Regions from separate parts of the Streptomyces sp. NPDC056527 genome, predicted to be linked through region 1. Evidence: riboswitches for the same ligand, from Rfam matches in the RefSeq annotation. Region 1 holds a riboswitch; the other holds the start of a gene.
The links. Region 1 has a riboswitch for thiamine pyrophosphate ahead of thiO (glycine oxidase ThiO). Riboswitches for the same ligand answer to the same signal wherever they lie in the genome.
Positions count from the first base shown of each region.

Region 2: it holds a riboswitch for thiamine pyrophosphate, as region 1 does, so the genes downstream of both, ACFQ7Q_RS12525 (thiamine ABC transporter substrate binding subunit) here and thiO (glycine oxidase ThiO) in region 1, are expected to answer to the same signal.

Region 1 covers NZ_JBHTTQ010000144.1:3,582-11,146, forward strand. The annotation lists gene metF (methylenetetrahydrofolate reductase [NAD(P)H]) at 1-616, opposite strand, end outside; gene thiE (thiamine phosphate synthase) at 758-1,408, opposite strand; gene ACFQ7Q_RS35095 (Rv2175c family DNA-binding protein) at 1,494-1,859, opposite strand; gene ACFQ7Q_RS35100 (NAD(P)/FAD-dependent oxidoreductase) at 1,904-3,118, opposite strand; gene ACFQ7Q_RS35105 (hypothetical protein) at 3,147-3,488, opposite strand; TPP riboswitch at 3,543-3,655, shown strand; gene thiO (glycine oxidase ThiO) at 3,653-4,810, shown strand; gene thiS (sulfur carrier protein ThiS) at 4,807-5,019, shown strand; gene ACFQ7Q_RS35120 (thiazole synthase) at 5,025-5,819, shown strand; gene pknB (Stk1 family PASTA domain-containing Ser/Thr kinase) at 5,911-7,565, shown strand, end outside.
Region 2 covers NZ_JBHTTQ010000017.1:94,237-101,801, forward strand. The annotation lists gene ACFQ7Q_RS12500 (hypothetical protein) at 1-388, opposite strand, end outside; gene ACFQ7Q_RS12505 (hypothetical protein) at 501-1,445, shown strand; gene ACFQ7Q_RS12510 (hypothetical protein) at 1,455-2,054, shown strand; gene ACFQ7Q_RS12515 (ABC transporter ATP-binding protein) at 2,109-3,131, opposite strand; gene ACFQ7Q_RS12520 (ABC transporter permease) at 3,131-4,780, opposite strand; gene ACFQ7Q_RS12525 (thiamine ABC transporter substrate binding subunit) at 4,819-5,898, opposite strand; TPP riboswitch at 5,985-6,090, opposite strand; gene rlmN (23S rRNA (adenine(2503)-C(2))-methyltransferase RlmN) at 6,120-7,226, opposite strand.

The DNA of each region.
Region 1 (7,565 bases):
TGTCGCGCATCCGGAGGTAGTTGTCCGGGTCGAAGAACATCTGCGTGATCGCGTAGTCGGCGCCGGCCCGGCACTTGTCCACGAAGTGACGGATGTCCGTGTCCCAGTCGTCCGAGCGGGGGTGCATCTCGGGGAAGGCGGCGACACCGACGCAGAAGTCTCCGGATTCCTTGATCAGCCGGACGAGGTCGGCGGCGTACCGCACGCCCTCGGGATGCTCGATCCACTCCCCCAGCGGGTCGCCCGGCGGGTCGCCGCGCAGGGCGAGCATGTTCCGGATGCCGGCGTCGGCGTACTGACCCAGGACGTTGCGCAGCTCGGCGATGGAGTGGTCGACCGCGGTGAGGTGCGCGACCGGGGTGAGCGTGGTGTCGCCGGCGATCTTCTGGGTCGCCTTGACCGTCCCGCCGCGGGTCGAGCCGCCCGCGCCGTAGGTCACCGAGACGAAGCTCGGCCCGACCGCCTCCACTCTGCGCAGGGCGTTCCACAGGCTCCGCTCGCCCTTCTCCGTCCGGGGCGCGTAGAACTCGAAGGAGTACGACGGCTTGCCGGCAGCGAGGATCTCGCGGACCGTGCGGGCACGGTCCGTGCGGGTGGAAGCGGTACCAAGGGCCATACCGGCAGGTTAGACGGGGTCACACGACCGGCGAAGCCTCGTCCGAGGAATGGACACGTTTTTGGACAACGCACAAGGGGTGGACCCGACCTTCGGACATTGCGCCGAAAAGGTCACGGACGGCGGCCTGCGGCGGGGAGATCAGGCCGAGCGCTCACGGACCCGCTTGGCCAGGCGGGCCGTCGCCGCGGCCGGGTCGTCGGCCTCGGTGATCGCCCGGACGACCACGATCCGGCGGGCGCCCGCGTCCAGGACCTCGTCGAGGGTGGTCTCGTCGATCCCGCCGATGGCGAACCAGGGCCGGTCCTGCTCCAGGGCCGCCGCGTACCGCACCAGACCGAGGCCGGGGGCGTACCGGCCGGGCTTGGTCGGGGTGGGCCAGCAGGGGCCGGTGCAGAAGTAGTCCACGCCGGGCTCGGCGACGGCCGCGTCCACCTCGGACTCGCCGTGGCAGGAACGGCCGATCAGGACTTCCTCGCCGAGGATCGCGCGGGCGGCGGGCACGGGCAGGTCGCCCTGGCCCAGGTGCAGCACGTCGGAACCGATGGCGTGGGCGACATCGGCCCGGTCGTTGACGGCGAGCAGCTTGCCGTGGCGCCGGCAGGCGTCGGCGAGGACGGCGAGGTGCTCCAGCTCCTCGCCGGCCTCCATGCCCTTGTCGCGGAGCTGCACGATGTCCACGCCGGAGGAGAGCACGGCGTCGAGGAAGGCGGGCAGGTCTCCCTGGCGCCTGCGGGCGTCCGTGCACAGATAGAGCCGGGCGTCGGCGAGCTGCTCGCGAGGCGTGGACATGGGTACTTCCCCCCGTTGGGTGCGGTGGTTCCGTGCGACCGGGACGGGCCCGGCCGCACGGAGCCTCTGTGGTGTCTTCGGTGCGTCAGACGGCGAGCGCCTGGGCGCGGCGCTTCACCTCCGTGCCACGATTCTCGCTGAGGGCCTGCGCGGGCGTGCCCGGCAGGCTCGGGTCGGGAGTGAAGAGCCACTCCAGCATCTCTTCGTCGGTGAAGCCGTCGTCCTTCAGGAGGGTCAGGGTCCCGGAGAGCCCCTTGACCACCTTGTCGCCGTCGATGAAGGCGGCGGGCACCTGAAGCGCCTTGTTCTCGCCGCGGCGTACGGCGATGAGCTGGCCCTCCTTGACCAGCTGCCGCACGCGCGTCACCTCGACATCGAGCATTTCCGCGATGTCGGGGAGGTAGAGCCAGGCGGGGACGAGAGCATCGGTTCTTGCGTCAATCTCGGTCACGTGGACAAGCCTGCCATCCCGGACTGACAGCCGGTAGTCGAGCCCTACAGGACTGCCGCCTTCAGGGGGACGGAAGGGTCCGCGGCCCGCTGCGGATCGATCCGGGCGCCGGACTCGATCAGCTTGCGGCCCTGGGCCAGGTCACGGGGGCGTCCGACGGCGAGCAGCGCGACCAGGGCGCCGTCGCGCAGCCAGAGCGCCGACCAGGAGGGGCCGGCCGGGTCGCCGCGCCGGAGCAGCTCCGTGTCGCCTCCGTGGTGCCCCGCGTACTGCACGAAGCGGCCGAACTGCTCGGACCAGAAGTACGGCACCGGGTCGTACGGCCGGGGGACCTCGCCGATGATGTCGGCCGCGACGGTGCGCGGGCCCTGGAGCGCGTTGTCCCAGTGGTGGACCAGGAGGCGGCGGCCGTAGCGGGCGGAGGGGAAGGAGGCGCAGTCGCCGACGGCGTACACGTCGGGCAGGGAGGTGCGCAGCCGCTCGTCGGCGGTGACGGAGCCGTCCGCGTCACGGGCGATGCCGGAGTCGGCGAGCCAGCCGGTGGCGGGGCGGGCGCCGATGCCGACGACGACCGCCTCCGCGGGCAGCCTGCGTCCGTCGGTCAGGACGACCGTGCCGGGTTCGACTGCGGCCACGCGCGCGTGGGTGAGGAGTTCGGTGCCGCTCTCCTCGTACCACTGCGCCATCGGGGCGGTGACCTCGACGGGGAGCGCGCCGGCGAGCGGCCGGTCGGCGGCCTCCACGACGATGACGGCGCAGCCCGCCTCGCGTGCGGCGGTGGCGAACTCGGCACCGATCCAGCCGGCGCCGACCACCACGATGTCGTGGCGCCGCTCCAGGACGGGCTTGAGGCGGGCGGCGTCGTCGAGGGTGCGCAGCAGATGGACGCCGGGCACACCTTCGGCGCCGGGCAGGGTGACCGGCTCGGCACCGGTGGCGACGACCAGGAGGTCGTACGGGACGGGTCCGGCCTCGGTGTCGACCTCGTGCTCCTCGGCGCGCAGCCCGGTGACGTCGAGACCGAGACGCAGTTCGATGGCGAGGGCCTCGAAGTCGACGTCGAAGGCGGAGTCCTCGGCCTTGCCGAGGAGCACGGCCTTGGAGAGGGGCGGCCGGTCGTAGGGCTGGTGCGGCTCGGCGCCGATGAGGGTGACCTGGCCGGTGAAGCCCTGTTCGCGCAGGGCGACGGCGGTCTGCACCCCCGCCATGCCGGCGCCCACGATCACGACCCGCTGTTGTGCCTGCTTCTGCTCGCTCACCCGATCACCTTACGCATCTGACGCACCGTCAGGAAGGCGGCTGTTCGACCACGCTCGTGCCGGAGCCCTCCTGGGACTCCCATGCCCAGGTCTCCTCCAGCCGAACGCGCCCGTCCGGCAGCTCCACCACGATCGAGACGCAATGCCCGGAAGAGGTGGATCCGTCCCCCTTCAACTGGACGTAGCGGAAGTCGAGCCGGTCCCCCGCGCGCGTGCCCACGAGGTTCCCGCGGACCACGTCGCCGCCCGCGTACTCGGCCCAGATCCGGCCGTCCTCCTCGTGGTACGTGAAGCGGGTGCGTGTGCCGACCTGACCGGGGGCCTGGTCGGCGACGGGCGCGAGCACGAGGCCGTCGAGAGATCGAGCCACTGCGGAGGCTCCCTTACTGGGCGTCGGGGGCGGGGGTTAGTCTGACCGTCAACGTAGAGCACTCGCGGGAGCCCGGACGCACCGGGCTGAGAGGGAGGCTGGCCGGCCTCCGACCGTACGAACCTGATCCGGGTCATGCCGGCGAAGGGAGGGGCTGGACGCCCATGTCGCGTACATCCGACGTCCTCGTCATCGGGGGCGGAATCATCGGTCTGGTCACGGCCTGGCGGGCCGCGCAGCGCGGACTGCGCACCGCGGTCGTCGACCCGGAACCGGGCGGCGGTGCCGCCCGTGTGGCGGCCGGGATGCTGGCCGCCGTCACCGAACTCCACTACGGCGAGGAGACCCTGCTCGCCCTCAACCTCGCCTCCGCGCGCCGCTATCCCGACTTCGTCGCCGAGCTCCGGGACGCCACGGGACACGACGTGGGGTACCGCGCCTGCGGCACGCTCGCCGTCGCGCTCGACGCGGACGACCGGGCGCATCTGCGCGAGCTGCACGCCCTGCAGACCCGCTGCGGCCTGGAGTCGGAGTGGCTCAGCGGCCGTGACTGCCGTCGTCTGGAGCCGATGCTGGCCCCCGGCGTGCGCGGCGGGCTACGGGTCGACGGCGACCACCAGGTCGATCCGCGCCGGCTCGCCGCCGCGCTGGTCACCGCCTGCGAGCGGGCCGGCGTGATCTTCCACCGGGCCCTCGCGGAGCGGCTGACCGTCGTACGGGACCGGGCGGCGGGCGGGCTGCTCGCCGGGGGCGAGGCGCTCGAAGCGGACCAGGTCGTGCTGGCCGCGGGCAGCCTCAGCGGCCGGCTCGCCGGCGTACCGGACGACGTGCTGCCACCCGTACGCCCGGTCAAGGGTCAGGTGCTGCGGCTGACCGTGCCGGAGGCGTACGCGCCGTTCCTGTCGCGGACCGTCCGGGCCGTCGTGCGCGGCAGCCACGTCTATCTGGTGCCGCGCGAGAACGGCGAGCTGGTGATCGGCGCGACCAGCGAGGAACTGGGCTGGGACACCACCGTGACGGCGGGCGGGGTCTACGAGCTGCTGCGCGACGCCCACGAGCTGGTGCCGGGCATCACCGAGCTGCCGCTCACCGAGACCCGCGCCGGCCTGCGGCCCGGCTCCCCGGACAACGCGCCGCTGCTCGGCCCGACCGCCCTGCCCGGCCTGCGGCTGGCGACGGGGCACTACCGCAACGGGGTCCTGCTCACCCCCGTCACCGGCGATGTGATGGCCGACCTCCTCACCACCGGCGAGCTTCCGGACGAGGCCCGCCCCTTCACCCCCCGCCGCTTCTCCCCCGTACGTCAGGAGCAGCCCGCATGAACGACTCGACGAACGTCTCCGTCAACGGCGAGGCCCGTGTCCTCGCCGCGCCCACGACCCTCGACGCGCTGGTCGCGACGCTGACGCCGGCGCCGTCCGGCGTGGCCGCGGCCGTCAACGAGACGGTCGTGCCGCGCAGCCAGTGGTCCGCGACCCTTCTGGGCGAGGGCGACCGGGTCGAGGTCCTCACCGCCGTGCAGGGGGGCTGAGCGCGATGTCCGACGACACCTTCCTCCTCGGCGGTACGGAGTTCTCCTCGCGTCTGATCATGGGCACGGGCGGCGCCCCGAGCCTGGACGTCCTCGAACGCTCCCTGATCGCCAGCGGCACCGAGCTCACCACCGTCGCCATGCGGCGTCTCGACCCGACGGTGCAGGGCTCGGTCCTGTCCGTGCTGAACCGGCTCTCCATCCGCGTCCTGCCGAACACGGCGGGCTGCTTCACGGCGGGCGAGGCCGTCCTGACGGCTCGGCTCGCCCGGGAGGCGCTGGGCACCGACTGGATCAAGCTGGAGGTCGTCGCCGACGAGCGGACCCTGCTGCCCGATCCGATCGAGCTGCTCGACGCGGCGGAGACGCTGGTGGACGACGGCTTCACCGTCCTGCCGTACACCAACGACGACCCGGTCCTCGCGCGGAAGCTGGAGGACGTGGGGTGCGCGGCGATCATGCCGCTGGGATCGCCGATCGGCTCCGGGCTGGGGATCCGCAACCCGCACAACTTCCAGCTGATCGTGGAGCGGGCCGGAGTGCCGGTGATCCTGGACGCGGGGGCGGGGACGGCCTCGGACGCCGCCCTGGCGATGGAGCTCGGGTGCGCGGCGGTCATGCTGGCGTCGGCGGTGACCCGGGCGCAGGAGCCGGTGCTGATGGCGGAGGGGATGCGGCACGCGGTGGAGGCGGGCCGGCTGGCGTGGCGGGCGGGCCGGATCCCGCGCCGCCACTTCGCGGAGGCCTCGTCCCCGACGGAGGGCCGCGCGGCCCTGGACCCGGAGCGGCCGGCGTTCTGACGGCCGGCGGACCGGTCCCGCGCGTCACAGCTGTGCTGCGGTCGCGGCCGGTGGGGACGGGGTGTCCTCACCGGCTCGTAAACTCGAGGCCGTGGACACGACCCTTCATGACCCCCTCGTCGGGCAGCTGCTCGACGACCGCTACCGCGTCGACGCGCGCATCGCCGTCGGCGGGATGGCCACGGTCTACCGGGCCGTCGACACCCGACTCGACCGGGTGCTCGCGCTCAAGGTGATGCACCCGGACCTCGCCACCGACGCCACCTTCGTGGAGCGGTTCATCCGCGAGGCGAAGTCCGTGGCGCGGCTCTCGCACCCGAACGTCGTCGGGGTCTTCGACCAGGGAGCGGACGGCGCGTACGTCTATCTCGCGATGGAGTACGTCGCCGGGTGCACCCTGCGCGACGTGTTGCGGGAGCGCGGGGCGCTGCAGCCCCGGGCGGCGCTCGACATCCTGGAGCCGGTGCTCGCCGCGCTGGGCGCCGCGCACCGGGCCGGGTTCGTGCACCGGGACATGAAGCCGGAGAACGTCCTGATAGGGGACGACGGCCGGGTCAAGGTCGCCGACTTCGGGCTCGTACGGGCCGTGGGCTCGGCCACGAACACCACCGGCTCCGTCCTCGGCACCGTGTCGTACCTCGCCCCCGAGCAGATCGAGCACGGCACCGCGGACACCCGCGCCGACGTGTACGCCTGCGGTGTCGTCCTGTACGAGATGCTGACGGGCGGGAAGCCGCACTCCGGGGACACCCCCGCGCAGGTCCTCTACCAGCATCTGAACACCGACGTCCCGGCCCCGTCCGCCGTCGTCCCCGGTCTCGCCCTCGAACTGGACGAGCTGGTGGCGACCGCGACCGCCCGCAACCCCGACGTCCGCCCCTACGACGCCGTCGCGCTCCTGGCCCTGACCAGGGAGGCCCGCTCGGCGCTCGGGGACGAGCAGCTGGACGCGGTCCCGCCGCAGGCGCACCGGGAGGACGCCACGGGGGCCGAGGACCGGACCAGCGTCATCCCCCGGACCCTGCCCGCGGAGACCGAGCAGCCGGTGCAGCACACCAGCCGGCTGACGATGCCGCCGCCCGAGCCCCGGCCGGAGTCCCGGCGCGCCCCGCGCCGCCCCCGCGGCCCTCTGCTCGTCCTGGCCGCCGTCCTGCTCACCCTCGGACTCGGCACCGGCGTCTGGTACATCAATTCCGGCCAGTTCACCCGCGTCCCCTCCGTCCTCGGCCAGAGCGAGGCGCAGGCCACCAAGCGGCTCAGGGACTCCGGGCTCGACGTCGGTACGACGAAGCGCGCCTTCAGCGACGTGTACGAGCGCGGCACGGTCATGGCCACCGACCCCGCCTCCGGCGCGCGGATCCGGGGCAACGGCACGGTCACGCTCACCATCTCCCGCGGCCCGCAGATCGTGAAGGTCCCGAACCTCAAGGGGAAGCCGCTGCCGGAAGCCAAGCGGCTCCTGGCGAAGGAGGGGCTGGCTGCGGGAGTGATCACCCGGGCGTTCAGCCAGGACATCGCGCAGGGCGCCGTGATCAGCTCCGACCCCGAGCCCGGCACCGAGCGCAGCCCGGACTCGGCCGTGGCCCTGGTCGTGAGCAAGGGCGTCCCGATCGACGTCCCCGATGTGGCCGGCGAGTCGGTGGCCGAGGCCACGAGCACGCTCCGGGAAGCCGGACTCAAGGTGGAGGTCGCCACCGAGCGCGTCCACTCCCCCGAGGCGGCCGGCACCGTCGCGGCCCAGTCCCT
Region 2 (7,565 bases), on a different contig from region 1:
CGACCGCGTACCGCGGCCCGTTCCACACCGGTGCCCGTTCGCCGGACGCTTCCGCCCGGTTCTCCTCCGCCTCGATCTCGGCGCGCCAGTCGGCCATCTCCTCGGGGAGTGCGATCTCCTCGGTGAGGACCTGGACGTGGACGGACTCGGGGGCGATCGCCCGGTCCCCGTCGCCCTCGACGATCAGCGCGGAGGTGCGCAGCGGTCCGAGGGAGAACGTGGACCACGCCCCGCCCTGTCCCTCCCGGAAGGTGAGACTGCGGACCATCCCCGCCGAACGTCTCCGGATCCTGAACCAGATGTCCTGTGTCCACTGCTGGAACAGGGTGGCGAACACGACTCCCAGGATGGCGCCGACCACTCCGTTGCCCAGATCTATTCCGCTCACGTGCAGCAGCGTAGGCCAGATGATCACGGTCGGTGGCCGTGCGAGGCAACTTCGACGCCGTATCCCACGTCTGGCAGTCCGTACCGCCATCTTTCCGGAACGGAGCCACCCGGTGCTCATAGGACTGCTGACCGCGATCGCCGCCTCGATCTGTTACGGCACGGGCTCCGTCCTGCAGGCCGTCGGGTCGCGCAAGTCCGCCCGGCGCGAGGCGGCCGCCGCGGGCCGGCTCACGGAGCGCGGCGGGCCGAGTCTGTCCTCCACCGCGAAGGCGGCGACGACATGGGAGTTCGTCGTCGGCACGATCCTGGACTTCATCGGATTCGGTCTCGGCGCGCTCGCGGCCCGCTTGCTGCCGCTGTTCCTGTCCCAGACCGTGATCAGCGCGAATCTGGTCGTCACCGCGGTCCTGAGCGTCCGGATGCTCGGTATCCGGCTCACCCGCGCGGAGTGGACGTCGATCGGCGTGGTCTGCTCGGCGCTGGTGCTCCTGGCGAGCGCGGCGGGCCCCGAGGGCAGCGGGCACACCCCGATCGCCACGCACTGGTGGCTGCTCGCGATCTCGCTGCTCCTGATGGTGGGCGGCACCGTGCTCGTACGGCTCCTGGGCGCGCGGGCGGCCATCCTGGCCGGTCTGCTCTCCGGACTCGGCTTCGGCGCACTGGGGGTCGGCGTGCGGATCCTGAACGGCATCGACTCCTTCGACCTCGGCGCTCTCCTCACCGACCCGGCGCTGTACGCGATCCTCGTCGCCGGGGTCGGCGGCATGTATCTGCACACCGTCGCGCTCCAGATCGGCTCGGTGAACGGGGCGACGGCGGCGCTGGTGGTCGGCGAGACGGTCCTCCCCGGCATGATCGGCGTGTGGTGGCTGGGCGACGCCTCCCGCCCGGGCTTCGCCTGGCTCGCGGTCCTCGGCTTCGTCCTCGCGGTCGTCGGCGCGGTGGCCGTGGCCTGGTTCGGCGCCCCGGAAGGCCACGGGGCGCAGGACACGGAGGTGCCCGACGAGCACGGCGCCGTGCCCGAGGCCCGTCCCGATCCCGTACGCGTTCCATAGGGTGCGGCCATGGGGACTTACATCGACGGAGTGATCGAGACCCGCACCGCGGGCGAGCCATGGGAGATGGAGGTCGATCTGCTCGACTTCGACCTCGGGAAGCAGCGGGACGAGCGCGATGCGCTGTTCGGCTACGGCGGCGGCCTCAGTGTGGACCGGCCCCTCTTCGAAGCGCGCGGCTGGCCGGAGGACGCCGGCGAGGAGGTGCCGAAGCAGATCGACGAACTGAGCCACAGTCACTCGTACGCGACATGGGCCGAGATAGCGGCGGTCGACTGGGACGCGCCGATCTGCGACCGCCCCGACTGGAACCAGGTGGCCGAGTGGCGGCCGGGGCCGGACGGCGAACTCGCCCTGCACGACGTGTCCTGGGTACCGGCCGAGGTGGTCGACGCGGCGGCGAAGCTCTTCGGCGAGGATCTGTACCCGGGCGAATGGCCGCAGGGCGGGGAGGTCCGTCTGAACGGCACGGTCTACCGTCCGGTGGTCCTCACGGCCGGGATGATCGTTCCACCGGACGGCAAGTGGGGCCCGGTGTGGGCGTCGATGCGCGCGCTGGCGGCGGAGTACGGCGACGAGAACGTCCGCCTGGTGGTCTGGTTCGGCTGACACGGCCCGACCCGGCCCCGGTCGGGGCCGATGGGCGATGCCGCACCCCGACGCTCACTCCCCCGCCAGGACCACGACCTCCTCGACCGCGAACGCCACGCCCACGCGGGCGCCCTCCTCCGGAGCGTCCCCGAGGGGGCACTCCGCCTCCAGGTCGGGACCCTCGGACGGGCGCAGCAGCAGGGCGACGTGCGTGCCACGGAAGGTACGGGACTCGACGGTGCAGGTCAGGCCCTCCTTCGCGGCGCCGAGACGGACGCCGCCCGGGCGCACGAGGAGCTTCCCCGGGCCCTGGGGGGATCCGTCGGGCACCGGTACCTTCCCCCACACGGTGTCGGCCGCGTCCCCGCTCACCGTCCCCGACACCACGTTGTCGAATCCGAGGAAGCGCGCCACGAACTCGGAGGCGGGCCGCTGCCACACCTCCAGCGGAGTGCCGGACTGGGCGATCCTGCCGTCCCGCATCACCACGACCCGGTCGGCGAGCGCGAACGCCTCGCCCTGGTCGTGGGTGACGGCGAGCACCGTCGTGCCCAACCGGCCGAAGAGGCCGCGCAGTTCGACCACGAGCCGCTCTCGCAGCCCTCGGTCCAGCTGGCCGAGCGGCTCGTCCAGCATGAGGAGCCGGGGGCGCGGGGCGAGCGCGCGGGCGAGCGCCACGCGCTGCTGCTCGCCGCCCGACAGCGAGGCGACGGCCCGCCGTCCCGCCCCGGGCAGACCGACCATTTCCAGCAACTCCTGGACCCGCTGGTCCTGTTCGGCCTTCCCGACCCGGCGCATCCGCAGCCCGAAGGCGACGTTGCCGCCGACGTCCCGCTGCGGGAAGAGCTGGTGGTCCTGGAACATGAGCCCGACGCCGCGCCGGTGCGCCGGCACCCCGGTCTGGTCGCTGCCGCCGAGCAGCACCCGGCCCTCGTCGAGGGCCTGGAGTCCGGCGACGGCCCGCAGCAGCGTGGACTTCCCGCTGCCGCTCGGCCCGAGCACGCACACGATCTCGTGCTCGGCCACCTGCAGGTCCACCGAATCGAGCACGGCCCGCTGCCCGAACCGTACGGTCGCGTCCTTGAGCGTCAGCATCAGAACTCCCCGGAGGTCCGGTCGGTGCGGAGCCGTTCGAGCAGCAGCAGGGCCACCGCGCACACCACCATCAGAATCGTCGAAAGGGCCATGGCCTGGCCGTAGTTGAGCTCGCCGGGCCGACCGAGCAGCCGGGCGACCGCGACCGGCAGCGTCGGGCTGTCGGGCCGGGCGATGAAGACCGTCGCACCGAACTCTCCGAGGGACACCGCGAAGGCGAATCCGGCCGCGATCAGCAGCGCGCGCCGTACCAGCGGCAGATCGACCTCGCGCCAGGCACGCAGCGGCGACGCCCCGAGCACGGCCGCCGCCTCCCGCAGCCGCTCGTCGACCGCGCGGAGCACGGGCAGCATCGTCCGTACGACGAAGGGGACACCGACCAGTGCCTGCGCGAGCGGCACGAGGATCCAGCTGGCCCGCAGGTCGAACGGCGGCTCGTCCAGGGTGATCAGGAAGCCGAAGCCGACGGTGACTGCGGAGACCCCGAGCGGCAGCATCAGCAGCGCGTCGAAGCCGCGCACGAGGCGACCGGCGATGGGGGTCCCCCCGCGCGAGCGAAGCCGAGAGTGGGGGAGGGTGAGGGCCGCCGCCGCGAGTCCGCCGATGACGAGGGCGATCAGGGTGGCGACGACGGCGTACCGGAGGGAGTTCCCGATCGTGTCCAGCAGCGGCACGAGGAAGGTGCCGGAGGGGTCCGGGGTCTGCAGGGCGCGGTAGTAGTCGAGCCCGTATCCACCGGAGGTGGCGAAGGACCGCTCGACGAGGACCCCGAGCGGCAGCACGATCAGCAGGGCGACGGAGAGCAGGACGCCCGCGAACAGCGCCCACTGGCCGACGCCCCGTGGCCGGCGCGCCGTCTGCTCGGGTGCGACCAGCCTCAGCGCGGTCTCCCGCCGGCGGACGGTCCGGGCGTGCACGGCGAGGACCACGCCGACGGCGACGAACTGCACCATCGTGAGGACGGCCGCCGTCGTCAGGTCGAAGCGGACGACGGTCTGCCGGTAGATCTCCGTCTCCAGGGTGGAGTACGTGGATCCGCCGAGGATCTGGACGACGGCGAACGAGCTCGCGGTGAAGAGGAACACCATCAGCGCGGCCGCCGCGACGGAGGGCGCGAGCGCCGGCAGGGTCACGGTCCGCCAGGCGGTCCAGCGGGACGCGCCGAGGACCCGGGCGGCCTCCTCCTGGCGCGGGTCGAGCTGCGCCCACAGGCCGCCGACGGTCCGTACGACGACGGCGTAGTTGAAGAACACATGGGCGATCAGGATCGCCCACACGGTGGTGTCGAGCCGCACGCCCCACAGCTCGTCGAGGAGGCCGCCGCGCCCGACCAGCGCCAGGAACGCCGTACCGACCATGACGGTCGGCATCACGAAGGGCACGGTGACGACGGCGCGCAGCAGCCCCTTGCCGGGGAAGTCGAAGCGGGCGAAGACGTACGCGCCGGGCAGCGCGATCAGCAGGGTCAGCCCGGTGGAGGCGAGCGCCTGCCAGAGCGTGAACCAGAGGACGTCGAGGATATCCGGCCGGCTCAACGTCTCGCCGAGGCGGCCGAACTGCCACACCCCGTCGACCCGCAGCCCGCGCTCGACGATCGAGACGACGGGCCAGGCGAAGAAGAGCGCGAAGAAGGCGACGGGCACGACCATCAGGCCGAGCCGCGCCGCGCTTCCCCTGCGGTCGGGAACTACTTCAGAACGAGCGACGACCACTGCTGGATCCACTGGTCACGGTTGGCGGCGATCTTCTCGGGCGCCATCGTCTGGGGCTTGTCGATCACCACACCGTGCTTCGTGAAGAGCTCCGGCAGGGTGGCGTCCTTGGCCACCGGGTTGACGAACATCTGCAGCGGCATGTCGTCCTGGAACTTCTTGGAGATCAGGAAGTCGATCAGCGCCTTGCCGCCCTCGGGGTTCTTCGCCCCGTTCAGCAGCCCCGCGAACTCGGTCTGCCGGAAGCAGGTCCCGGTGGAGACCCCGGTGGGGGCTTCCTTGGGCTGCGGCTCGGAGTAGAGGACCTCGACCGGCGGGCTGGAGGCGTACGAGACGACCAGCGGCCGGTCGCCCTTGGCCTTCTTGCCGCCGGCGGAACCGGAGAACTCCTGGTTGTAGGCGAGCTCCCAGCTGTCGACGGTCTTCACGCCGTTGGCCTTGAGCTTCTTCCAGTAGTCCTGCCAGCCCCCATCGCCGTACTGGGCGGCGGTGCCGAGCAGGAAGCCGAGGCCCGGGGAGGAACGCTCGGGGTTCTCCACGACGAGCAGGTCCTTGTACGCGGGCTTCGCGAGGTCGTCGAAGGTCTGCGGGGGCGCGAGCTTCTTGTCGGCGAAGTACTTCTTGTCGTAGTTGACGCAGATGTCACCGGAGTCGATCGGGGTGACCCGGTGCTCCTTGTCGAGCTGGACCTCGGCGGGGATCCGGTCCAGGCCCTTCGCCTCGTACGGGACGAAGATCCCGTTGTCGAGGGCGCGGGACAGCAGGGTGTTGTCGACGCCGAAGAAGACGTCACCCTGCGGGGAGCCCTTGGTCAGGATCTCCTTGTTGACCGCCTCGCCAGCGTCGCCGCTCTTGAGGACCTTGACCGTGAAGCCGGTCTGCTTGGTGAACTCCGCCAGCACCTCCTTGGAGGCGTTGAAGGAGTCGTGACCCACCAGGGTCACGGTCTTCGGGGTGGGCGCGCCGGACTTGCCCGCCGCGTCCCGGACGTCCTCGGTACCGCACGCGGCGAGCGTGGTGACGCCGACCGCGGCGACGATCGCCGCGGCGGCCATCTTCTTGGTGCTCACTGGAATTCCTCCTGGGTGTGACCAGGAAGAGACGCGGCCCTGCCGACCGGAAGGCGGGCAGGGCGCAACAGCTCGAGTTACGACCGAACTTCCTACCCAGAATGACCTGGGCAAGGTTCAGAGGGTCTGCGGTCCTGACCGCACTCTCAGCGCTGTGGCGCTCCCCTGTCGGAATATGGAGATGTGTTCGAGCACAGAGTACAAGGTCAGCGCTCGGACGCCGCCAGCTGTCCACAGGCGCCGTCGATCTCCTGACCTCGGGTGTCACGGACGGTGACCGGGACGCCATGGGCGGCGATGGCCTCGACGAACGCCTTCTCGTCCTCGGGACGGGAGGCGGTCCACTTCGAGCCGGGCGTGGGGTTCAGCGGAATCAGGTTGACGTGCACCCGCTTGCCCTTGAGCAGCCGCCCGAGGAGGTCGCCACGCCACGCCTGGTCGTTGATGTCGCGGATGAGGGCGTACTCGATGGAGATCCGGCGGCCGGACTTCTCCGCGTACTCCCAGGCCGCGTCGAGGACCTCGCGGACCTTCCAGCGCGTGTTGACGGGCACGAGGGTGTCGCGCAGCTCGTCGTCGGGGGCGTGCAGGGAGACGGCGAGCCGGCACTTGAAGCCCTCGTCGGCGAAGCGCAGCATCGCGGGCACGAGACCGACGGTGGAGACGGTGATCCCGCGCTGGGACAGACCGAGACCGTCCGGCTCCGGGTCGGTCAGGCGGCGGATCGCGCCGACGACCCGCTTGTAGTTCGCGAGCGGCTCACCCATGCCCATGAAGACGATGTTGCTGAGCCGCGCGGGCCCGCCGGGCACCTCGCCGTCGCGCAGGGCGCGCATTCCGTCGACGATCTGGTGCACGATCTCGGCGGTCGACAGGTTCCGGTCGAGACCGGCCTGTCCGGTGGCGCAGAACGGGCAGTTCATCCCGCAGCCGGCCTGCGAGGAGATGCACATGGTGACCCGGTCCGGGTACCGCATCAGGACGGACTCGACGAGCGTGCCGTCGTGCAGCTTCCACAGGGTCTTACGGGTGGTGTCGTCGTCGCACGAGATGTGCCGGACCACGGACATCAGGTCGGGCAGCAGCTCGCCCTGCAGCTTCTCGCGCGAGGACGCGGGAATGTCGGTCCACTCGGCGGGGTCGTGGGCGTACCGCGCGAAGTAGTGCGTGGACAGCTGCTTGGCGCGGAACGGCTTCTCGCCGATCGCGGCGACGGCCTCCTTGCGCTCGGCGGGCGTGAGGTCGGCAAGGTGCCGCGGCGGCTTCTTGGCTCCGCGGGGGGCGACGAAAGTGAGTTCTCCGGGCTTGGGCATGGTGCTACCAGTGTCGCAGACCGAACCCTGTGGCCTGGGGCGCAAGCCCTGGGAGGCGGTCGTCCCAGGTCGTACCAGGCCGTCGAAGTGGACTTCGGACGGCCCGGCGACTTCCCCTCCGGACCCTGCCCGGCACGCAAAGCCCCAGATCAGCGCGGTTGGGGCCTGCTGACCGGACCGACCGAGCCGGAACGCGACACATGCGTGTGCCGGGCAGGTCGAGGCTGCCCGGCACACGCGGATTCAGGGGTGTCGGCCGGCCCTGCCGTCCGCGATGGAGGCTTGGGCGGGGCCGGCTGTGGCGTTAGCGGCGGTGGTGGTGGTTGCCCCAGGACTTGG